Regions from separate parts of the Janthinobacterium sp. GMG1 genome, predicted to be linked through region 1. Evidence: predicted binding sites of a transcription regulator. Region 1 holds the regulator's gene; each other region holds the start of a gene.

Region 1 (7,805 bases):
CCAGGCCGTCCATGACGGGCATGTGCCAGTCGGCCAGCACCACGTCGTATGGTTGCTGCTGCGCCAGGCGTTCGCGGTACAGTTCGATGGCGGCAAAGCCGGAGTCCACTTCGTCGGCCAGCCAGCCCCACGCCTCGATCAGCTTGACGATCAGTTCGCGCGTGGTGCGGTTATCGTCGGCCACCAGCAGGCGCAGCTGGCCCAGCGCGGGCGTGCGCCGCGTTTCGGCCGGTTGCGCCAGCATCTCGAAGGGCACGCTGAACCAGAAGCGGCTGCCCTTGCCTTCGCTGCTGGCGACGGCGATGTCGCCGCCCATCATGTGGATCAGCTGCTTGCTGATGGCCAGGCCCAGGCCCGTGCCGCCGAAGCGCCGCGTGATGCTCTGGTCGCCCTGGGAAAACGCGGAAAACAGCTGTTGTTGCTGCAGTTCCGTCATGCCGATGCCCGTGTCGCGCACTTCGAAGCGCAGCCAGGCGCGGCCGCTCTCGCTCTCGGCCAGGCTGACGGCCACCACCACTTCGCCGCTCTCCGTGAACTTGATGGCGTTGCCGGCCAGGTTGACGAGGATTTGCTGCAGGCGCTGGGCGTCGCCGACGAGGCGCCGCGGTACGTCGGGTTCGACGGCGATGGCCAGTTCCAGTTCCTTTTCGCCCGCATTCATCGTCATCGTCGTGGCCAGGGTATTCATGACTTCGTCGAGGTCGAATTCGACAGGCGACAATTCCATGCGGCGCGCCTCGATCTTCGAATAGTCGAGCACGTCGTTGAGGATGCCCAGCAGCGACTGGCCCGCCACGCGCACCATGGTCAGATACTTGCGTTGTTCCGTATCGAGCCTGGTATTGCCCAGCAAATACACCATGCCCAGCACGGCATTGAGGGGCGTGCGGATTTCATGGCTCATGTTGGCCACGAAATCGCTCTTCGCGCGGTTGGCCGCTTCGGCGCGGTCGCGTTCCTGTTCCAGCTCCGCCGCGCGCGCTTCGAGTTCCTGCTGCAGGCGGTCGCGTTCGCTCATCAGGCCGTTGAACGCTTCCGTCAGTTCGCCGATCTCGTCGCGCTGCTGTACCGGCACGGGGGTGAAGCGGCTGCCGCTGGTGCGCAGGGCCAGCAAGGTGTCGCGCAGGCGCACCAGCGGCGACAGCAGGCGCACGGTGACCCAGCCCAGAACGGCAGCGGCCAGCAGCGAAGCGAGGATGCTCCACAGCACCAGCCGGTACAGCACGCCATCGAACGGTTCAAAGGCATCCTCGACGGGCAGCGAGGCGGCCAGCAGCCAGTTCACGGATTTCAGGCGCTTGAAGCTGTTGACGGCCGTGATGCCGCGGCTGTTGGTGCTGACCATGCTGCCTTCGCCATCTTCCTTCAGCAACTGGGTCGTCGTCAGGTTGGCGTTCGGCTTGCGCGGTTGCAGCAAGCGGCTCGTATCGGGGTGCAGCACATAGCGCGGCACGGCGCCGCGCGTGAGGATGAAGTAATAGCCGCTCTTGCCGATCTTTTCCGAGCGCAGGCGGCCCAGCAGGTTGTCCTTGTACAGGCGCAGCACGCCGATCACCACGCCGGCCACCCGGCCATCGGCGGCCAGCACGGGCGCCACCATCTGCACGATGGGCATGCCGCTCGATTTACCAAGCATCGGTTCGGTGATCATGGGCTGGCGCGTGCGCAGGACGGTCTGGAAATACTCGCGCTCGGCAACGTTGATGCCGGCGCGCCCCGCCACTTCCGGCATGTCGGCCACGATGGCGCCCTGCGCGTCGAGCACCAGCACGTCATCGAACAGCACCAGCATCGAGCGGCGCGAATAGTATTCGCGCAATTGGGCGGGCCGGGCGATCAATTCCGGCGGCTGTTGCCGGGCCGTCAGGGTGACGATCTGCAGCAGCATGCCCAGCTTGTCGTCGAGCTCGGCAGCGGTGCGGGTGATCAGGGACGATTGCTGGCTCAGCAGTACTCGGGTGAAGTCGTCGCGCATGTGCTGCACCTGGATCATGGTGACCAGCGCGATCATGGCGATCGAGGTCAGGCTGGTGGCCAGCGCGACTTTTGCTTTGATGCCGAGAGGCTTCATGATTTCCTTTTCAGTACCGGGCGGCACAGGCGGCAGATAATGCTGTCAGGAATTTTCCTATCAATACCCCAGCTTGGCAAGCGCCACCGCGCAAATTGCCCGCCCCGTACGGGCTTTTGACGATGTTGCCATATAATTAAAGGCTGGACGTCGTTTATTCGCCGAAATTACGGTGAAATTGGTATACGGCAACCCTGTATGCAGCTGTATGCAGTAAACTTGTTGTTGCATTTTCTAAAAGGTACCGACATGACTGAAGCGCTACTCACTCCCACCTTGCCCACCGTGAACGTGGAGGCGTTGCGTGCGCGATGCTCGACCTGCAGCATGCATCAATTGTGCCTGCCGATGGGCCTCGATGTGGGCGACATGGACAGGCTGGACCAGATCATCGGCCGCCGCCGCAAGATCGTGCGCGGCGCCTCGCTGTTCCGCATCGGTGACTCGTTCCAGAACCTGTATGCGATCCGCCTGGGGCACTTCAAGACGTACCAGATCAATCCCGGTGGCGAAGAGCAGGTGACGGGTTTCCAGATGGCGGGCGAACTGCTGGGCATGGATGCCATCAGCGCCGACCGCCACCACTGTAATGCAGTGGCGCTGGAAGACAGCGAAGTGTGTGAAATCCCGTTTTCCAGCCTGGAACAATTGCTGGGCAATATGCCGACCCTGCTGCGCCATTTCCACCGCATGATGAGCCAGGAAATCACGCGCGAGCAAAGCGTGATGCTGTTGCTGGGCAATATGCAGGCGACGCAGCGGTTTGCCGCCTTCATCGTCAACCTGGCGTCGCGCTATGAAGCGCGCGGCTATTCGGGCAGCAATTTCCAGCTGCGCATGTCGCGCGAGGAAATCGGCAACTACCTGGGCCTGACCATCGAGAGCGTCAGCCGCCTGCTATCCAAATTCAAGAAGGAAGGCTGGCTGCGCGTGTCGAACCGCGAGATCGAGATATTGCAGCCGGCCAAGCTGAAGGCCATTACGGCCGGAACCGACATCTGCAAATAAGGCTTACAGCTCTTCGTCCGCATGCAGCGCGATGCTGCGTTGCAGCGGCCAGGTCCAGATGCCGGACAGGCGCCACTCGCGTTTGTCGTTTTCCACCAGCACTTGCCAGCGGCTGCGCTCGAGCATCGGCAGCGCCACGGAAAAATTGCCGGCCGCATCGGGCTGCACCAGCACCTTGATATCCTTTTCCGGCAGGGTCGCATGCGCCAGGTGCAGCTGCAGCGGACCCTGGTAAGCCTTGCCGAAGCTGTGCACGGAACCGGTCAGGCGTGCTTGCGCCACGTCATACGACAGGCTCGTATCCATGGCCAGGTCGCTGGCGATCGTGTCGCGCTTCAAATCCTGGTTGATCGCCTTGCCCTGCTTGTAATAATCGCCCACCACCAGCGCATCGGGCTGCGTAAACGCGATATAGCCCATGAAGCTGCCGACGACCACGGACAGGCCGGGGCCGATCATCAGCAGCCATGGCCAGCGATGCTTGTACCACGGTGCAACGGGGGCTTGCAGTTTCAGACTGTCGGACATGATATTTCTCCTGTTTAATCAGCCAGTCCCCGCATGGGGACCGGCCTTCCTGCAACTTCGTGGCGGCGGCGAGGGCACCCGGTCCCCTTCCGCCTTTCCTTGTTAACGTGGCACGATGAATACCGCGCTTTCACGCACATGCAGCGACGGGTTGTCCAGCGAGTGCAATTCGATCGCAATCTTGTTCGAACCCTTCTCTCCCACGCCGTGCGGCACGCGCAGGCGGATCGGCCAACCCAGCGTTTCCGTCGGCTGCAAGGTCACTTCTTCGCGCGTCAGCAAGGTCAGGCCCGGCAGGCCGGAAGCGCTGATCTTGAAATGCTGGGTTTGCTCCGACGTGTTCATGATCTGCAGACGGTAGACGTTTTCAATCATGCCGTCTTCCACTTCGCGTCCCATCGAACCGCGGTCGCGGATCACGTCCATTTTCAGGGGCGTGCGCAGGGCCAGCGACGTACATACGGCGATGATGATCAGGGCCAGGATGGAAGTGTAGATCAGGACGCGCGGGCGCATGGCGCGCTGGCGTATCTGCTTCGAATTGAAGTTGTTTTCCATCGCATGGTCGGTACTGTAGCGTACCAGTCCCCGTGGCCGGTCAACCTTGTCCATCACGCTGTTGCAGGCATCGACGCAAGCGGCGCAACCGATGCATTCATACTGCAGGCCGTTGCGGATATCGATACCGGTCGGACACACCTGCACGCACAGGGTACAGTCGATGCAATCGCCCAGCTTGTCGTTGTTGCCGGCCTTCTTGCTCATGGCGCCGCGTGGTTCGCCGCGCTTGGCATCATAGGTGATGATCAGGGTGTCCTGGTCGAACATGGCGCTCTGAAAGCGCGCGTAGGGGCACATGTATTTGCACACCTGCTCGCGCAGCCAGCCCGCGTTGCCGTAGGTTGCCAGGCTGTAGAACAAGACCCAGAACCATTCCCAGGGACCGAAGTTCAGGGTGGTCACCGACTGCGCCAGTTCCTTGATCGGCGTGAAGTAGCCGACAAAGGTAAAGCCCGTCCACAGGGCGATGGCGCCCCATGCCAGGTGCTTGGCCGTCTTCTTGAACGCCTTGCGCACGGAGGGGCCCTGCTTGTCGAGGGCCATGCGCGCGCTGCGCGTGCCCTCGATGTGGCGTTCGACCCACAGGAAAATTTCCGTGTATACCGTTTGCGGGCAAGAGAACCCGCACCACACCCGCCCGGCAATGGCCGTGACGAGGAACAACAAATACGCACAGATGATCAGCAGGGCCGCCAGATAGATGAAATCCTGGGGCCACAGCACGACGCCGAAAATGTAGAACTTGCGCGTGGTCAAATCGAACAGCAGGGCTTGCCTGCCATTCCAGGTCAACCACGGCAAGCCGTAGAACGCGAGCTGGGTAAGCCATACGCATACCCATCGCCAGGTAGCGTAGCGTCCTTTGGCCTCGCGAGGGTAGATTTGCTCGCGGGCCGCATACATCTTGATGACTTGAGGTTCCATTTTTACTTTGCGGGTGCCTGCGGATTCGACAGGCTCCAGACATACGCCGACAGCACGTGTACCTTGGATTCGCCGAGGAAATCACTGAAGGCCGGCATGGTGTTGTTGCGTCCCTTGCGTACGGTTTCCATGATGGTATCGGCGCTGCCGCCGTACAGCCAGGTCTTGTCCGTCAGGTTCGGCGCGCCGAGCATCTGGTTACCCTTGGCATCGGCGCCATGACAGGCCATGCAGGCGCCAAATTTGGCCTTGCCCAGCACCGACTTGACGGGATCCGAGGTCGAGCCGGACAGGCTCAGCACATAATGGGCCACGTTCTCGACATCCTTTTCGGAGCCGAGGGCGGCGCCCATCGGTGGCATCTGCCCATTGCGGCCGTGCAGGATGGTGGTCTTGATGATGTCGGGTTCGCCGCCATACAGCCAGTCCTTGTCCGTCAGGTTGGGGAAGCCCTTGTTGCCGCGCGCATCCGAACCGTGGCATTGCGCGCAGTAGGTCAGGAACAGGCGCTGGCCGATGGCCAGTGCCTGCGGATCGGCCGCCACCGTCTTCAAGTCCTGGCTCAGGTACTTGTTGAACAGGGGACCGTAGTCGGCTTCCGCCTTCTTCAGCTCTTCCTCGTACTGGCCCGTCGATTTCCAGCCCAGGCTGCCGGCATAGTTGCCCAGGCCCGGATACAGGAACAGGTACGCCAGCGCGAAGACGATGGTGATGTAGAACAACCACATCCACCAGCGCGGCATCGGCGTGTTGAGTTCCTTCAAGTCCTCGTCCCAGACGTGGCCCGTGGTGCCATCGGCAGGGGCGCCCTCGACCACTTTGATTTTCGACTGCGAGTACAGCAGCACGCCGCAGCCGATGATGCCCAGCAGAGACAGCACGATGATGTAGATATTCCAGAAGCCATTGGTAAAGTCAGCCATGGTGATGCTCCTTCGCCAGGTTCATCTCGGCCTCAGCCGGATAATCGAGCGCGTCGTCGGCGAACGGCAGGCGTGCCGCCGCGTCGAAGTCGCTGTTGCTGCGGCTGAACGTCCACCACAGGATGCCCACGAACGTCGTAAAGGAAACCACCGTCATGACGCTGCTGGCGCTGTCAAACAGGTTTTCGATTGCCATGCTAATTCCTTGTTTTGATTAATGTACCGAGGCCTTGCAGATAGGCGACCAGGGCGTCTTCTTCCGTCTTGTCCTGCAGCTGCGCGGGGCCGGCGGTGATTTCTGCATCGCTGTACGGCTGGCCCAGGCGTTGCAGGGCGCGCATCTTCGGCATGATTTCGTCAGGCACCAGCTTGGTCTTCGCCAGCCAGGGGTAGGACGGCATGTTCGACTCGGGCACCACGTCGCGCGGGTTGTTCAAGTGCGTGCGGTGCCATTCGTCGCTGTAGCGCGCGCCCACGCGGGCCAGGTCGGGCCCCGTGCGCTTGGAACCCCACTGGAACGGATGGTCGTAGACGAATTCGCCAGCGACCGAATAGTGGCCATAGCGTTCCGTTTCCGCGCGCAGCGGACGCACCATCTGCGAGTGGCAGTTGTAGCAGCCTTCGCGCACGTAAATGTCGCGGCCCGCCAGGCGCAGCGGCGAATACGGCTTCAGGCCGGCGACCGGCTCCGTCGTGCTCTTCTGGAAGAACAGGGGAACGATCTCGACGGCGCCGCCGATGCTGATCACTACCGTGACCAGGGCGATCAGCAGCCAGGGGTTTCTCTCAATCCATGCATGTGAAAATTTCATTTGCTTATGCTCCTATCAGGCGTGCGCCGCGTTCAGTTCCGGAATGCGGGCGACGGGGAGTTTGCTGCCGCGCAAGGTCATCCAGGTGTTGTAGCCCATGATGCACATACCCGACAGGTACAGCAGGCCACCGGCCACGCGCACCACGTAGTACGGATACGTCGCTTTCACGCTCTCGACAAAGGTGTAGGTCAGGGTGCCGTCCGGATTGACCGCGCGCCACATCAGACCCTGCATCACGCCGGCGATCCACATGGCGGCGATGTACAGCACGATGCCGATGGTGGCCACCCAGAAGTGCACGTCGACCAGGCGCGTGCTGTGCATCTGCGTGCGGCCCGCCAGGCGTGGCAGCAGATAGTAGATCGAACCCATGGTGATGAAGCCCACCCAGCCCAGAGCGCCCGCATGCACGTGGGCAACGGTCCAGTCGGTGTAGTGCGACAGCGAGTTGATGGTCTTGATCGACATCATCGGACCTTCGAAGGTGGCGATGCCGTAGAACGACAGCGAGACGATCATGAATTTCAGGATCGGATCGGTGCGCAGCTTGTGCCAGGCGCCCGACAGGGTCATGATGCCGTTGATCATGCCGCCCCAGCTTGGTGCCAGCAGGACCAGCGAGAAGACCATGCCGATCGATTGCGTCCAGTCAGGCAATGCCGTGTAGTGCAGGTGATGCGGGCCCGCCCACATGTAGGTGAAGATCAGCGCCCAGAAGTGGACGATCGACAAACGGTACGAGTACACGGGGCGCTCGGCCTGTTTCGGGATGAAGTAGTAAACCATGCCCAGGTAGCCGGCGGTCAGGATGAAACCCACCGCATTATGGCCGTACCACCACTGGATCATGGCGTCCTGCACGCCCGCATACGCGGAATACGACTTGGTGAACGAGGCTGGCATGACGGCGCCATTGACCACGTGCAAAATCGTCACGGCCAGGATGTAGGCACCGAAGAACCAGTTGGCCACGTA
Region 2 (7,805 bases), on a different contig from region 1:
AGGTAGCCAAGGGCTGAGAGAAAAGCGCGGCCCGCCTGCGAGGTCGGGCCGCGTGACTGCGGTAAGGCTTAAGCGCGCAAGGTGGCCAGGATCGGTTGCAATACGGCAGCACCCAGGGCGGCGCTGCGGGCGCCGCTCCAGCCCGTTTGCGGGTCGGGATCGTTGGCATTGTCCTTGAACGGCAATTCCAGGGTCAACGACAGGCAGCCGAAGGCGTGCGTGATGTGGGGCGAACCCATGGTCAGCACTTCCGGCGTGAACGGGCCGTCTTCGTAGCCGTGCTCATCCTGGAAATCGGGGCTGGCCACCTTGAAGTCGGCGATGAAGCGGTCTTGCTCGGCTTTTTGTGCCGGCGTGAAATTTTCCAGCGCATCGCTGCCTGCGACGAACACATATGGCAGACCTTCGTCGCCATGCACGTCGAGGAACAGGTCGCAACCGATTTCATGCATCTTTTGTTTCACCAGGAACACTTCCGGGCTGCGCTCCATGGTTGGCGTCATCCATTCGCGGTTCAGGTTGGCGCCGGCCGCATTGGTGCGCAGGTTGCCATGCACGGAACCGTCCGGGTTCATGTTCGGCACGACGTAGAAGACGGCGTCTTGCAGGCACTGGCGGGCAAACGGATTGGCCTGGTCCAGCAAGGCTTCGAGCATGCCTTCGACAAACCATTCCGCCATCGTTTCACCGGGATGCTGGCGCGCGATGACCCAGACTTTTTTCTCGGCATCGGCGTCGCCGACCACCAGCAGGTTCATGTCGCGGCCTTCGACGGTGCTGCCCAGGTCGATCAAGCGTACCAGCGGCGACGCTTGCGCGCTGTCGATCAGGGCCAGATGACGGTCCCATGGATACGGTTCGAAGTAGGCGTAGTACACGCTTTCTTCTTCCGGCGTATGTTCGATGGTCATCACGGTGCCGTCAAAGCTGGTAGGCACGCGGAACCAGGTTTCGCGGTCATAGCTGGCGACAGCCTGGTAATCTTTCCAGCCGTCCGGGTAGGCTGACTTGCCTGCATTCATGAAGCGGATCGTGCACGCCTCGCCTTGCGCGCCTTGCAGGCGGAAGTAAAACCACTGCGTGATGTCGGCGTGGGAATCCTTGCGGATGTTCAGCTCGATGGATAGTGCATCGTCGGCGCGCAGCACCTCGATCGCGCCGGCGTCGAATTGCTGGCTGATTTTAATGGTCATGTGTGTTCCTGATAAAAACGTATGGGTTTTGCATCGTGTGCAATGGCGCGATGATACCCGTTTTAGCGGCGTCTTTGTGCTGGCGCAAACGACGCGGGACATGCTTTGCTAACGTGATAGCTCCAACATGAGGAGAGCATCATGGACGACAACGGCAAACACATACGCGAACTGGAAAAGAAAGTCAGCGCCCTCAGCGATGCGCTGGCGCACCTGGGCAAGGGCACGACCTTGCAGGAATTGCTGCGCATCATACGTTTCCCCGGCTATACGACGCCAGCCGAATTCACTTTCAACGTCGCCATCCTCGACACCATGCTGGTGCAGGCCAATGCGCTGGAAAAGCTGGGGCAGGATTTGCTGGCGGGAGCGAAGCAAGTAGTGGTGAAACAGTGAGCAGACAGTAACTTATTCCTGAACGCCTGAAAAATGTTCAGGGCAAGGCGCAGGGTCGCAGGCAGTACGAACGTACGCCCAGGCCCTGCAACGCCGCCATGGACGTTTTGTCAGGTGTTCAGACCGCCAAATCGTTCGTAGAACCACGGCTCGACATTCGGCGCCTGCTCATCCTCGCGCCGCAGGGTGGCCAGGATATGTTCCTCGGCGGCCGCATACGTGATGCGGTACAGGTCGCGCGCCAATGCGTAGGCTTGTGTGCCGGGCCACGGTTCGGGCAGCAGTTCGACGGGCAGTTGGGGGTCATGCAATTGCACGCGTCGGTAGGCGTGCGTCAGCAGCGAGCGGATGACGAAGGCTTGCTCGGCATCGAACACGGGCGCCTCTTGCAGCAGGGTCAGCAGGGGCTGGAAGCTGGCGATGAATTTTTCGTAACCGGCCATCACTTCCGACAAGTCCCAGCAGTCGCCCACCATGTCGCGCAGCGGGCGCGTGCTGACGCCCGGCAACTCTGTTGTGTGGCAGACATACAACTTGCCCTGCACCTCGTTGCGCACGAGGATATCTTCCAGCGCCTCCGTATTGCTGGCCGGATGGCCAAAGATGCCGGGAGAAATCAAGCCATAGCCGGCCCATAATAATTCCTTGCGCAGCGCGCCCCGCTCGGCGGCGCCGATGCTACCGGCCGGCCCGATCACCAGGGTCCAGCTGCCATCCCAGTGCACGACCAGCGGCGCATAGATGCGGCGATAGGCACGTTCGAAGCGGGCCAGCGCCTCCGGGCGTATCGTATAGGCGCTGCGGCGGCCGTCGCGCTGCGAGCTGAGCCAGCCTTCCTGCGCCAGGCGGAACACGCTGGTGCGCAACAAACGGTCATTGACGCCGAATGGCGCCAGCAGTTCGATCAGGCTGCCCAGCCAGATGGCGCCGCCGCGCGGCACGATGGCGTCGCCAAAGATGGTCATCACCAGGGACTTCGAGCGCGGTGGGTCGCTTTCCAGGAAATCGGCTATCCATGCCGTGCAGCGGGTGTTCTTCATGTGGTTCCGGTCTGGCCGTGTTGCGGTCGAATCAATAAAAGCAGCAGTTTACTTGGCTGCGCGGGTAGCGCGGCAATAATTTGCCGGAAGCGCTGGTGGCGCTCTGTAGTGTTTTCTCATCAGCAATATCATACGCACAAAAAAGCTGCACAAGATACGAATTTTTAAAATGATTCATATCAAGTGTATGCAAATCGTTTTTTGTATCGTATTATCTGTTCATCGCACCGCGTTGCTGCGCAAAATCAAAGACATGGGAGACAGATCATGTACGCACAAATGGTTGAAACCGGCCTCAAGAACGTCCGTTCCCTCGACGACATGGGCCAGGAAGAGCGCGCTTTCCAGGCACGCATCGACGAAGGCATCAAGATCGAGGCCAAGGACTGGATGCCGGACGCCTACCGCAAGACCCTGATCCGCCAGATTTCGCAGCACGCGCACTCGGAAATCGTCGGCCAATTGCCAGAAGGTAACTGGGTCACGCGCGCGCCTACCCTGAAACGCAAGTCCATCCTGCTGGCCAAGATCCAGGATGAAGCGGGCCATGGCCTGTACCTGTATAGCGCCGCAGAAACCCTGGGCGTATCGCGCGATGACTTGCTGGCCGCCTTGCACTCGGGCAAAGCCAAGTATTCCAGCATCTTTAATTATCCGACCCTGTCGTGGGCGGACATGGGCGCCATCGGCTGGCTGGTCGACGGTTCCGCCATCATCAACCAGATTCCCCTGTGCCGTTGTTCCTACGGTCCGTATGCGCGCGCCATGATCCGCGTCTGCAAGGAAGAATCGTTCCATGCGCGCCAGGGCTACGACATCATGATGTCGCTCTGCAAGGGCACGCCCGCGCAAAAAGCCATGGCGCAGGATGCCTTGAACCGCTGGTGGTGGCCTTCGCTGATGATGTTCGGCCCGTCCGACGCCGCTTCCGTCAACAGCGCCCAGTCGGCGCAATGGCGCATCAAGCTGTTCTCGAACGACGAATTGCGCCAGCGCATGGTCGACCAGACCGTGCCGCAGATTGAATACCTGGGCCTGACCGTGCCCGATCCCGACCTGAAGTTCAATGCGGAAACGGGCCACTATGAATTCGGCGAGATCGACTGGTCCGAGTTCAACAACGTCTTGAAGGGCAATGGCCCGTGCAACCGCGAACGCCTGCAAACGCGCGTGAAAGCGTATGAAGACGGTGAATGGTTCCGCGATGCCTTGGTCGCGTATGCAGACAAGCAAGCTGCTAACAAAGCGGCAGCGTAAATACATAAGACAGATAGGGGATAGCAACATGAGCAAAGAATGGCCATTGTGGGAAGTTTTCATCCGCAGCCAGCACGGCCTGGCGCACAAGCATGTGGGCAGCCTGCACGCTTCCGACGCCACCATGGCGGTCAACCATGCGCGCGACGTCTACACGCGCCGCAATGAAGGCGTGAGCATCTGGGTGGTGCGCGCGGCCGATATCGTCGCCAGCAGCCCCGGCGACAAGGGCGCCCTGTTCGAACCGTCGAACAGCAAGGTGTACCGCCATCCCACCTTCTTCCCGATGCCGGAAGAAGTCAAGAACCTGTGATGGGAGCGCTTGCAATGGATGACAAGGTCAACTACCTTTTGCGCCTGGGCGACAATGCCCTGATCCTCAGCCAGCAGCTGTCGCAGCTGTGCGGCAAGGGCCCTGCGCTGGAAGAAGACATGGCGCTGACCAACGTGGCGCTGGATTTGCTGGGCCAGACGCGTTTGTGGTTCAGCTATGCGGCCGAACTGGAAAACGCGGGCCGCGACGAGGACGACATCGCCTTTTTGCGCGACGCCCACGATTTCAAGAACTGCCTGCTGCTCGAACAGCCGAACGGCAATTACGCCGACACGATGATGCGCCAGTTCTTCTTCGACAGCTGGCACTATTTCCAGCTGCTGGAACTGACGAAATCGACGGATGCGCGCATCGTCGAGGTGGCGCAAAAGTCGATCAAGGAAGTGACCTATCACCTGCGCCGCAGCGGCGACCTGATCGTGCGCCTCGGCGACGGCACGGCGGACAGCCACGCCAAGACGCAGGCTGCCGCCGACAAGCTGTGGATGTACACGGGCGAGATGTTCAAGTACGACGCCGTCGACCAGGCCATGGTCGCCGTCGGCATCGCGCCGCCATCGGACGTGCTGCGCCGGGCTTTCCTCGAGCACGTGGCCGAGATCTTCGCCGAGGCGACGCTTGTCATGCCGGCGCCCGACGCCTGGATGCAAAAGGGCGGCAAGCAGGGCGCGCACACGGAGCACCTGGGTTTTATCCTGGCCGAGATGCAGTTTCTGCAGCGCGCCTATCCCGGGGCGGAGTGGTAATGAACATGGTCGCTGGCGCCGCGGCGCTGGACGCCGCCCAGGTCTGGACCTGGCTCGGTGACGTGCCGGACCCGGAAATCCCCGTCATTTCGGTGGTGGACCTGGGCATCGTGCGCGCCGTCGAAGTCACGGATAGTGATGCCTGCATCGTGACGATCACGCCCACGTATTCGGGCTGCCCGGCCATGCAGGTGATCGCCGATGCCGTCACGGATGCCTTGCGCAGCCATGGCGTGGCCAAGGTGACGCTGGTGAACCAGCTGGCGCCCGCCTGGACCACGGACTGGATGAGCGAAGCGGGCAAGGCCAAGCTGAAAGGCTATGGCATCGCCCCGCCGCAGCAGCAGGTGATCGACATCAGCGGTTTGAAAGGCGGTGTCAAGCGCCAGGCGATGCCAAAGCTGGACGTGATCTGCCCGAACTGCGGCTCGACGCATACGCAGCTGACCAGCCAGTTCGGCTCCACGCCGTGCAAGGCCCTGTACAAATGCCTGGCTTGCCGTGAACCGTTTGACTACTTCAAGTGCCACTAAAAAAATCAGGCACACGTTCCGAAGAAACTGGAGATGAAGCATGAGTAAATTTTATCCGCTGTGCGTAGCGAACGTGCGCAACGAAACGCGCGACACCATCGCCGTCACGTTCGACGTGCCAGCCGAGCTGCAGCAGCAGTTCCGCTTCCAGCAGGGCCAGCACCTGACCCTGCGCGCCCATATCAATGCAGAAGACGTGCGCCGCTCGTATTCCATCTGTTCCGCGGTGCAGGACGGCACCCTGCGTGTGGCCATCAAGCGCACGCCGGGTGGCGCCTTTTCGACCTGGGCGAACGACACCTTGAAGGCCGGCGCCACCATCGAGGTGATGCCACCCATGGGCCACTTCAACGTGCCGCTCGACTGCGTCAACCGCAAGCACTACCTGGCGTTCGCGGCCGGCAGCGGCATCACACCCATCCTCTCCATCATCAAGACGACATTGCTGACGGAACCACTGAGCCGCTTCACCCTGTTCTACGGTAACCGCGCCTCGTCGTCCGTCATCTTCAAGGAAGAATTGACGGACCTGAAGGATGTGTACCTGGAGCGTTTGAACCTCGTCTATGTGATGAGCCGCGAGCAGCAGGACATCGAACTGTTCAACGGCCGCATCACGCAGGAAAAATGCGAGCAGTTCCTGCAGCACTGGATCCGTGTGGAAGACTACGACAACGCCTTTATCTGCGGGCCGGAAGACATGATGCTGGGCGTCTCCGCCGCCCTGCAGGCAGCCGGCATGCCCAAGCAAAATATCAAGATCGAACTGTTCGCCGCCAGCATCCCGAAAAACGCCCACAAGCCGCGCGCCCAGCTCGATGCTGGCGTGGTGCAGGAAACGGAAGTGACTGTCATCATGGATGGCAATCACACCACTTTCACGATGGACAAGGACAAGGAATCCATCCTCGACGCGGGCCTGCGCCAAGGCATCGATATGCGCTACTCGTGCAAGGGCGGCGTGTGCTCTACCTGCCGCTGCAAGATCCTCGACGGCAAGGTTGAAATGGACGTCAACTACGCGCTGGAAGACTATGAGGTGGCGCGCGGCTTCGTCCTCAGTTGCCAGAGTTTTCCACTCACCGACAAGGTCGTGGTCGACTTCGATCAGGCTGAATAAAGCCGGTGCAGGGCTGGTGCCCTGCCGTACCCATTAAAAAGCGAGACGCCATGAGCTACCAAAACATCCTCTTTACCATCGAGCAGGGCATCGCCATCCTGACCCTGAACCGCCCCGACAAGCTCAATAGCTTTACACAAGCCATGCACGAGGAAGTGCGCGACGCGATTGCCAAGGTCAACGCCGACAGCGCCGTGCGCGTGTTCGTGCTGACGGGGGCGGGCCGCGGCTTTTGCGCGGGCCAGGATCTGTCCGACCGCGCCGTCGAACCGGGTTCGAAGGGTGTGGACCTGGGCGAATCCGTGGAAAAGAACTATGCGCCGCTGGTGCTGGCCTTGAAAGCCTTGCCGATGCCCGTGATCTGCGCCGTCAACGGCGTGGCCGCCGGCGCGGGCGCCAACCTGGCGCTGGCCTGCGACATCGTCATCGCCGGCAAGTCGGCCAGTTTTGTCGAAGTGTTCTGCAAACTGGGCCTGATCCCGGACACGGGCGGCACCTTCTTCCTGCCGCGCCTGATCGGTTCGGCGCGCGCCATGGGCCTGGCCATGCTCGGCGAAAAACTGACGGCGGAAAAGGCGGAAGACTGGGGCCTGATCTGGAAATGCGTTGAGGATGCGGAACTGGCGCAGGAAACGCGCAAGCTGGCCGTGCATTTTTCCACGGCGCCGACCAAGGGCCTGGCCTACACCAAGCAGGCGCTGGCCGCCAGCGGCGCCAATACCCTTCCGCAGCAGCTTGCGCTGGAAGCGCGCATGATGAGCGATCTCGGTAACAGCGACGATTACCGCGAAGGCGTGGCCGCCTTCATGGAAAAGCGCGCACCGCAATTCAAGGGACATTGATATGACCGCATTGGCAAATAACAGTATCGTCGCCGTCATCGGTAGCGGCGCCATGGGCGCCGGCATCGCGCAGGTGGCCGCGGCCGCCGGCTACAGAGTCAAACTGTATGACACGCGGGCGGAAGCGGTGAGCAAGGCCTTGCTTGACATCGGCAAGATGTATGCGAAGCTGGCCGACAAGGGCCGCATGACGCTTGACGAAGCCACTGCCGCCACGGCGCGCCTGCAGGCGGCCGGCAGCCTGGCCGATGTGAGCGATGCTGCCCTGGTGGTGGAAGCCATCGTGGAAAATCTCGATGTCAAGCGCGGCCTGTTCGCCGAACTGGAATCACTGGTGGCCGACG
Region 3 (7,805 bases), on a different contig from region 1:
ACTTCCCTGTTCCCCTTGATCGAAGTGGACAAGCACGACCCCGCCGCGCTGGCCGACTGGTCCAAGGCGCTGGCCCGCTGCAGCGGCAGCGCCATCGACGCCATCGGCGTGCAGGAAGAAGCGTCGTATGCCGAGTGGCGCCTGGCGCGCCGCGTGCTGCTCAACCCGGGCAGCCTGGGTGGCGAACTGCATGAAATCACCTTGACGGGCCCGGCCGGCGCCACCTGGGAAGCGGGCGCGCTGGCGGAAATCATTCCTTGCAATGCGGACGGCAGCGATGGCGAAGCAGGCAGTGCCCATCACGCGCCGCGCAGCTATTCACTCGCTTCGCTGCCATCCGATGGCGAGCTGCAATTGCTGGTGCGCCAGGAACGCCATGCGGGCGCGCAGAATCAAGGCCATGGCCTGGCCTCCGGCTGGCTCACGCGCTTCGCCCCGCCGGACGCCCCCATCCGCCTGCGCCTGCAAGCCAATCCCGCCTTCGCGCCCGCCCTGGTGGACGTGCCCTGCATTTATATCGGCAACGGTTCCGGCCTGGCGGGCCTGCGTGCGCATTTGCGCGCGCGCAAGCGGGCGGGACTGGCGCGCAACTGGCTGCTGTTCGGCGAGCGCCAGCAAGCTTTTGACAGCATCTGCGGCGCAGAGTTGCAAGGCTGGCTGGACGCTGGCCACCTGGCGCGCCTGGACCGCGTCTTTTCGCGCGATGGTGAGACACGGCAGTACGTGCAAGACCGCCTGCGCGCCAGCGCTGGCGAGCTGCGCGACTGGCTGGCGCAAGGCGCCATCGTCTGCGTGTGCGGCAGCTTGCACGGCATGGCGGCAGGAATCGATGCTGTGCTACAAGAAGTGCTGGGCCAGGAGGGCCTCGACGCGCTGCTGGCGGCCGGGCGCTACCGCCGCGACGTGTATTGATCTACATCAATCCGCCCCCGGCACCGCCCGGCTATGTGGGCAGGCGCACAGTCAGCGCCAGCCATCGGACTAGAGTGGGGACATTCCCCCCACCGTCTGCGAGGCTAGCCATGAAAAACCCCTGGATGAGCATGTACCTGAGCGCCGCCAACCGCATCGCCAACACGGCGCGCGGCCATGCGACGGCCGCCGTCAAGCGCGAAGCGGCGAAAAATACGCGGCAACTGACGCAAGTGTGGTTCGACTCTTTCCTGCCCGCCGCAGGCAAGCCACGGCGCAGCCGCAAGGCGAAATAAGCCCGTGGCACCAGGCGAACTGGTGCGGTGCATCACAGCAATAAGTTGAAGTTACGACCAGATGAACTAAACTGCAAGCATGGTAGTGCATAAGGAAGTGACCGGCAGGCGCCGCATCCCCGCGCCGCCGCCGGGACACCGGGAGACGACCATGTTGACGCTCAAAGTGCTGGCCTGCCTTGCCTTGTCGGCCTTGCTGCTCGTGCCCCTCGTGCTGAGGGATGCGATGCAGACGTCCGCCGGGCAGCAGATGCAGGTGCCGAATGTAGACGCACAAGCCCTCTGGGCTCGCTGGCCGAAGCATTAAACGCGCTAGGTAGCAGCTTACCTCATTTAAAAACGCTTTATTGCGGATGGGGATTTGTTCCCCGTTTTCCTTCATTTCTCAGTGCCTCAATCCTCCTCCTCTTCACCATACTTTTGATCCAGATCATGGATTTCCCCCTTCGCCGCGTCCACACTGGAACAGTCCGCTTCGCACCGGGACGGACTTAACCTGGAGCATCAGCATGGGTAAATCGCATTGGAAGGATGAGATGGCGCTGGGGGTTCCCGTCATCGACGAGGCGCATGAAGCGCTGTTTCAGGAACTGGCGCGGCTGCAGCAACTGGGCGACCAACATTTCAGCGTGGCGTTTCGCGAGCTGATTGCCGCCGTCGAACGCGATTTCCGCGAGGAAGAAGATTTGATGGAACAAATCGGCTTTCCCTCGCTGGCCAACCACCGCGAACAGCATGCGCGCGTGCTCAGCGGCTTGCACCATGCCTGGGCCGCCGTCGATGAAGGTGACCTGGAACAGGGGCGCCATGCGCTGTCGCTGTTGCCGCAATGGCTGATCTTCCATCAGGCCACCATGGACCTGGCCCTGGCGGCGGCGCTGGAACTGGTGCAGCGCCAGCCGAACTAGACGCTACAGCAGCAGCACCGTCGCTTGCTCGGGCAAGACGACGCGGTAGTGTCCCGGGTACTTGTCTTCGCCATCGAAAATCTTGCAAAACACGGGCTGGTTGATGTCGTTGACGGCCGCCTCGTTCATGGGCAGGGTGGCGATCAGCTGCTCGCCTTCGACCAGTTGCAGCGCGCTGCCCCGCTCGGTAGCGCAGAACGCCAGCGATTGCACATCGCTGGCGAACGGCCGCTTGTACCACGGCGTAATGGCCCGCACGGCGCGCCGGGCGTCGTGCAAAACCTGCCCCACGCGCGTGACGTTCCAGGCATCGCGCGCCACGGACGGCTGAAGCACGATATTCGCCGTCAGCTCGCCCCTGCTCTTGTTCACCAGGAAAGTACCGTCCTGCGCGGCGATGTCATCGTTGAGCGGCACGACAAACACGCCGCCGCTGGAAACCTTGATCGGCACGGGTGCGCCATTGCCTTGCAAAGCCACGCGCACGTCGTCGATGGTGGCGCTCAGCTTGGCCGGAATCAGGCGCAGGGCCATGACCACGCTGCCGCTCGACACTTGCCACACTTTCCTGGCCGTCAGATAACTTTCACGGTAAGCCGTGAAGCGCACGCGCGGCGCCTTGGCGTCGCTGCTGGCCGTGATCGTCACCGTTTGCGACGGCAAGGCGTCCTCCGCACTCGCCGCTGGCGCCGCGGCTGTGGCAGGCGCAAGGGGGGGCGATACGACCGCGGCGGCGGGCGGAACGCTAGCGCTCTGCAGCGGCGCGGGAACAGCCGGCGGCGGCGCCTGCTCCTGGGCCTGGCCCAGCGACACGACACACAACCATCCGGCACAAGCGATCCATGTACGCATGCATTTCTTTCAATGAGGAAAATATTTTATCAGCGCCTGCATTATCGCAGAAGGTCGGACGATACGCCCTCGGCCTGCCTGCACGCCTGTCCGCACTCTTTTGGTGCGCACGCTTGATTATTTGGCAAATACCACCTATATTGATAATGATTCTTATTCACATAATGTGAACTGAATTATGCACGACCTTTCCACTGCCATGCGCGGGTGGACTGCTATCCGAGCCAGATCCCGGGCCAGCGTCACGCCATCCCCCAGCTACTGCGCCACTCGCCAGACGAGATAGGAACACACACGACTAAAAATACTCCAGGAAAATAATGCAATCGACCACCGTCTTCTCTTCTTCGCGCCAGCCCGCCTTGCGCCCCCTCCCCCGCTTATTACACATCAGCCTGCTCAGTCTTGCCGCCGGCGTGGTCTTGCCTGCACAGGCTGCCGATGCTGCTGAGGCCGACGTCACCATGCCGGCCGTCACTGTGCTGGGCCATTCGATGGCCACCACGGAAGGCACGCAGTCGTACACGGCAGGCGAAACGCGCAGCGCCACGCGCATGGACCTGTCCCTGCGCGAGACGCCGCAATCGGTCAGCGTCATCACGCGCCAGTTGCTCGACGACCTGGGCGCCGTGCGGCTGGACCAGGCGCTGGCGCAGACGACGGGCATCCAGGTGAACCAGAACGACACGGAACGCACGACGTTTAGTGCGCGCGGCTTCGGCATCAACAATATCCAGATCGATGGCATGGCGCGCGGCGGCAATGCGCCATTGCAAGACACCATCCTGTACGACCGCATCGAGGTCGTGCGCGGCGCCACCGGCCTGATGGGCGGCAAGGGCGACCCGTCGGCCACCATCAACATGATACGCAAGCGGCCGACGAAGGAATTCCAGGCCAGCGCCGGCCTCATCATGGGCCGCTGGGATGACCAGCGCTTCGAGGCCGACCTTTCCACGCCGCTGAACGCGGATGGCAGCGTGCGTGCGCGCACGGCCCTGGCGTGGCAAAAACGCGATTCCTACCTGGACATGTATCACGAACGCAAGACGGTCGGCATGGTCATCGTCGAGGCGGACGTGCGTCCCGGCACCCTGCTGACGGCCGGTGTCGACTTCCAGGACAACAAGCCCACAGGCGCCACCTGGGGCGCCGTGCCCTACTGGAACGCGGACGGCAGCCTGGCCAACTTGCCGCGCAACACCAGCTGGACGACGCCCTGGAGCACCTGGGCCAACAAGCAGCACACGGTATTCACGTCGCTGGACCAGCGCCTGCCCGGCAACTGGAACATGCACCTCGGCTATGCGCGCACGGAAAGCACGAACCGCACCACCGTTCTCTATGCGGGCAAGGGTTATCCCGATCCCGCCACGGGCAAAGGCATGGAACTGTGGACGGGAGCCTGGGGCGCAGGCGAAAAGAACAGCGACAATTTCGACATTTACGCCAGCGGGCCGTTCACCTTGCTGGGACGCAAGCATACAGCCATCGTCGGCTGGAATGGCAATAACGCCCAGGACAATTCGATAGGCGGCAAGGCGAAAATCGACTATGAACCTTTGGTCCCTGATTATCGCAGCTGGACGGGCAATATCCCCCGCCCCGTGTTCACCCCGGATGGCTCGCACACGGAAACCGTGACGCGTCTGGCGGGCGGTTATGTGGCCACGCGTTTGAGCCTGGCCGACCCGCTGCACGTGATCATCGGCGCGCGCAGCAGCACCTACCGCACGGAAAAGCGCAACTACAACACGCAAGGCGTGCACACGAACAGCAGTAACTTTGTGGAAACGCGCAACGAGGTCACGCCCTATGTGGGCGCCGTGTTCGACATCAACAAGCAGTATTCGGCCTACGCCAGCTTCACGCAGCTGTTCACCCCCCAATCGAGCAAGGACCGCAACAACCAGTTCCTGGCGCCGGAAACGGGCGACAATGCGGAACTGGGCATCAAGGGCGAATTCTATGAAGGCAAGCTGAATGCATCGGCCGCCCTGTTCCACACGAAGAAAAAGAACCTGGCGGAACTCGACCGCACGGTGCCGCCCGGCTTCTTGCTGCCCGACGGCGGCCAGGCCATGGTGGCCAATGGCGCCGGCGTGACGGCAAAGGGCGTGGAATTCGACGTTTCCGGCCAGTTGTCACCCGGCTGGGAAGCGAGCGGCGGCTATACCTATCTGCACGCGGCCGAGGCTGATGGCCGCCGCGCCGCCACCACGCAGCCGCGCCATTTGCTGCGCCTGGCTACCAGCTACCGTTTCGACGGCCGCCTGGCAGGGCTGAAAGCGGGCGCCAGCATGACAGCGCAAAGCGCCATCTACAGCGAATCGTGGTACGGCCACCCGCCATCGGGCGAGATGACGAATATCCCGCAAGCGGGCTATGCACTGGTCAACGCCATGGCCAGCTATGCCATCAACCGCCACGCCAGCGTGCAGATGAACGTGAATAACTTGCTCGATAAGAAATACTACCGCACCATAGGCTTCTACGACAGCGTGTTCTGGGGCGAACCGCGCAACATCAGCCTGGCCGTGCGCACGGCGTTTTAAGCGCGCCAGTGCGCGGGTGCCGGCAGGGTGAACCCTTCCAGCAAGGGGCCGCCCACGGGCGCCAGCACGGCGGCGGCGACTTGCTCGAACGCATGCTGGCCGGCCGGCAAGTCGCTGGCCACCAGGCGCAGCGCGCCATCGAGCTGGTCGGCGATGGCGGCGTCGAACGCCTGCAGGCGGCGGAACAGGTGCTTGCCGCCGCCGCTCCACTGGCCCCCCGCGCGCAAGTGCAGGTCGGCCAGTGCCTCATACAGCTGGCAAGCCACGGCCAGCGCCTCGCCCGGGTGCGTGCTGTCGACCAGGTCTTCCAGCGCGGTGGTGATGGCGTAGCGGCGCCGCTGTAAATTGTCGACGTCCAGCACGGGCGGCCCGGCGGCGGTGAATGCTTGCGCCAGCGCCAGCAGTTGCGCATGCTGCGGTCCGGGCGCGGCGATATTCTCGCCTTCGAGCACCATCATCGCCAGCGGCACCCTGCCGCCTGGCGCGTCGATTTCCTTGCAAAAATACGTGAACGTGGCCACGTCGTGCGCGAACAGTTCCACCGTACGCCCTTCGGCCACGAGAGTATCGCGCCAGGCGCAATCGACGTGGTCGAACAGCAGCAGCAAGTCGATATCGGAACTGGGCGTCTGCCGGCCCGTGGCGAACGAGCCGCCGATGATGGCCGCCACGGCCGTGGGGTAGCGCTGCTGCACCAGCCGCGCGGCAATCGCGCGGATATCGTCATAGCTGGGAATCATCGTCAAAGCCAGTTCTCCGTGCTGAAAAACCCTATCCTACACGCAATATGCACGCTGCCGCCATCCTGCTACACTGGCGCTCTCCGATCAAGGAACAGACATGGAATACGACTGCATCGTGGTGCCCTCGCCCGTGGGCGAGCTGACCCTGGTGGCGCGCGGCGCGGCGCTGGCCGCCATCCTGTGGGAAAACGACAAGCCCAACCGCGTGCGCCTGGGCGCAATGCGCGTCGGTGACAGTTGCGCCGTGCTGCAGGAAACGGCGCGCCAGCTAGGGGAATATTTTGCCGGCACGCGCCAGCGTTTTGAGGTGCCGCTCGATTTTGCCGGCACCCCGTTCCAGCAGGAAGTGTGGCGCGCGCTGCTGACGATACCGTATGGCCAGACGCGCAGCTATGGCGAGATCGCGCGGCAGATTGGCCGCCCCGCCGCCGTGCGCGCCGTGGGCGCCGCCAACGGCAAGAATCCCATTTCCATCATCGCCCCCTGCCACAGGGTCATCGGCGCCACGGGCGAGTTGACGGGCTTCGCGGGCGGCCTGCATGCCAAGGAAACCTTGTTGGCGCTGGAAGGCATCGCGCTGTCCAGCGACCGCGAAGCGCTGAAAACGGGCCACGCCCGCCGCCGCGCCGTGCCCATCGATACGGCGCAAGGCTGCTTGTTTTAGGCGGCGGCAGCGCTCCCCTTGTGGGATACTCACGCCTTCCGCTCAAGCAAACACCTACTATGCCCTATCTTGTCATCCTGTTCTTTGTCGTTCTGTATTTGCTGGCCACCTTCTTTTTCCACATCCCCGCCCTGGTCGCCCTCGTGTATGGCGTGCTCAGCCTGAGCTGTTTCGTTGCCTATGCGATCGACAAATCGGCCGCAAAAGAGGGCCGCTGGCGCACCTCGGAACGCACCCTGCTGCTATTGGGGCTGCTGTGCGGCTGGCCTGGCGCCGTGCTGGCCCAGCAATGGCTGCGCCACAAGTCCAGCAAACGCTCGTTCCGCATCGTGTTCTGGATCACGGTCGCCATCAATATCGGCGCCTTCGTGTATTTCAGCATGCATTACGCTGCGCCCGATATCGGCACCGAAGTGGCGCCCATCGAACTGTAAAACCGCCTCCCGCCAAGATGTAACAATTATTGCAGCGCGTTGTTCTTGAAATGATCGCCTGTCAGAATATCAATATTCACGATATTCAAGCCAATTCATCTACACGGGAAAGCCCTTTTCGACCATGCGTACCTTGCAAATCCACCATTCCTTCTTGTTCCGCCTTGCCGCAGCGATTTGTTTCGCCATCACCTTGGCGGGCTGCACCAGCTATCGCTTTATTCCCCCGGACTCCGATGCGGGGCGTCAATGCGTGACGAGCTGCGGGACCAATCAACAAATATGCATTGCCGGCAAGGAGCAGCTTGCTGCGGCCCAGGCACAAGCTTGTGAGATGCGCAACGTCAGTACGGTTTCCATCTGCCTGGCAGTGGCGAAAACCGATGCGGACCGGGAACTGTGCTCGAAGAAACGCCAATATTGTTCCTCCAGCCCTTCTGG

The links. The regulator FNR, encoded in region 1, switches genes on or off when oxygen is low (the NO sensors DNR and NnrR bind a similar motif). The targets are predictions, from matches to a motif close to TTGATNNNNATCAA.
Region 2: the regulator FNR is predicted to act here: its motif matches at 2,799-2,812, upstream of paaA (1,2-phenylacetyl-CoA epoxidase subunit PaaA).
Region 3: the regulator FNR is predicted to act here: its motif matches at 1,629-1,642, upstream of SJI03_RS23845 (bacteriohemerythrin).

The regions. Positions count from the first base shown of each region.
Region 1 covers NZ_JAXQNT010000013.1:59,826-67,630, reverse strand. Annotated here, with positions in the region: gene SJI03_RS25425 (response regulator) at 1-2,071, opposite strand, end outside; gene fnr (fumarate/nitrate reduction transcriptional regulator Fnr) at 2,321-3,079, shown strand; gene SJI03_RS25415 (FixH family protein) at 3,083-3,607, opposite strand; gene ccoG (cytochrome c oxidase accessory protein CcoG) at 3,710-5,092, opposite strand; gene ccoP (cytochrome-c oxidase, cbb3-type subunit III) at 5,095-6,015, opposite strand; gene SJI03_RS25400 (cbb3-type cytochrome oxidase subunit 3) at 6,008-6,211, opposite strand; gene ccoO (cytochrome-c oxidase, cbb3-type subunit II) at 6,213-6,827, opposite strand; gene ccoN (cytochrome-c oxidase, cbb3-type subunit I) at 6,843-7,805, opposite strand, start outside.
Region 2 covers NZ_JAXQNT010000001.1:376,657-384,461, forward strand. Annotated here, with positions in the region: gene SJI03_RS01775 (aminotransferase class V-fold PLP-dependent enzyme) at 1-17, shown strand, start outside; gene SJI03_RS01780 (M14-type cytosolic carboxypeptidase) at 69-1,193, opposite strand; gene SJI03_RS01785 (hypothetical protein) at 1,335-1,589, shown strand; gene paaX (phenylacetic acid degradation operon negative regulatory protein PaaX) at 1,700-2,629, opposite strand; gene paaA (1,2-phenylacetyl-CoA epoxidase subunit PaaA) at 2,897-3,886, shown strand; gene paaB (1,2-phenylacetyl-CoA epoxidase subunit PaaB) at 3,915-4,199, shown strand; gene paaC (1,2-phenylacetyl-CoA epoxidase subunit PaaC) at 4,199-4,966, shown strand; gene paaD (1,2-phenylacetyl-CoA epoxidase subunit PaaD) at 4,972-5,499, shown strand; gene paaE (1,2-phenylacetyl-CoA epoxidase subunit PaaE) at 5,540-6,619, shown strand; gene paaG (2-(1,2-epoxy-1,2-dihydrophenyl)acetyl-CoA isomerase PaaG) at 6,670-7,461, shown strand; gene paaH (3-hydroxyacyl-CoA dehydrogenase PaaH) at 7,463-7,805, shown strand, end outside.
Region 3 covers NZ_JAXQNT010000011.1:51,592-59,396, reverse strand. Annotated here, with positions in the region: gene SJI03_RS23860 (sulfite reductase flavoprotein subunit alpha) at 1-912, shown strand, start outside; gene SJI03_RS23855 (hypothetical protein) at 1,023-1,208, shown strand; gene SJI03_RS23850 (hypothetical protein) at 1,360-1,515, shown strand; gene SJI03_RS23845 (bacteriohemerythrin) at 1,718-2,116, shown strand; gene SJI03_RS23840 (hypothetical protein) at 2,120-2,779, opposite strand; gene SJI03_RS23835 (TonB-dependent siderophore receptor) at 3,289-5,523, shown strand; gene SJI03_RS23830 (nucleotidyltransferase domain-containing protein) at 5,520-6,263, opposite strand; gene SJI03_RS23825 (methylated-DNA--[protein]-cysteine S-methyltransferase) at 6,364-6,930, shown strand; gene SJI03_RS23820 (DUF1294 domain-containing protein) at 6,990-7,364, shown strand; gene SJI03_RS23815 (hypothetical protein) at 7,489-7,805, shown strand, end outside.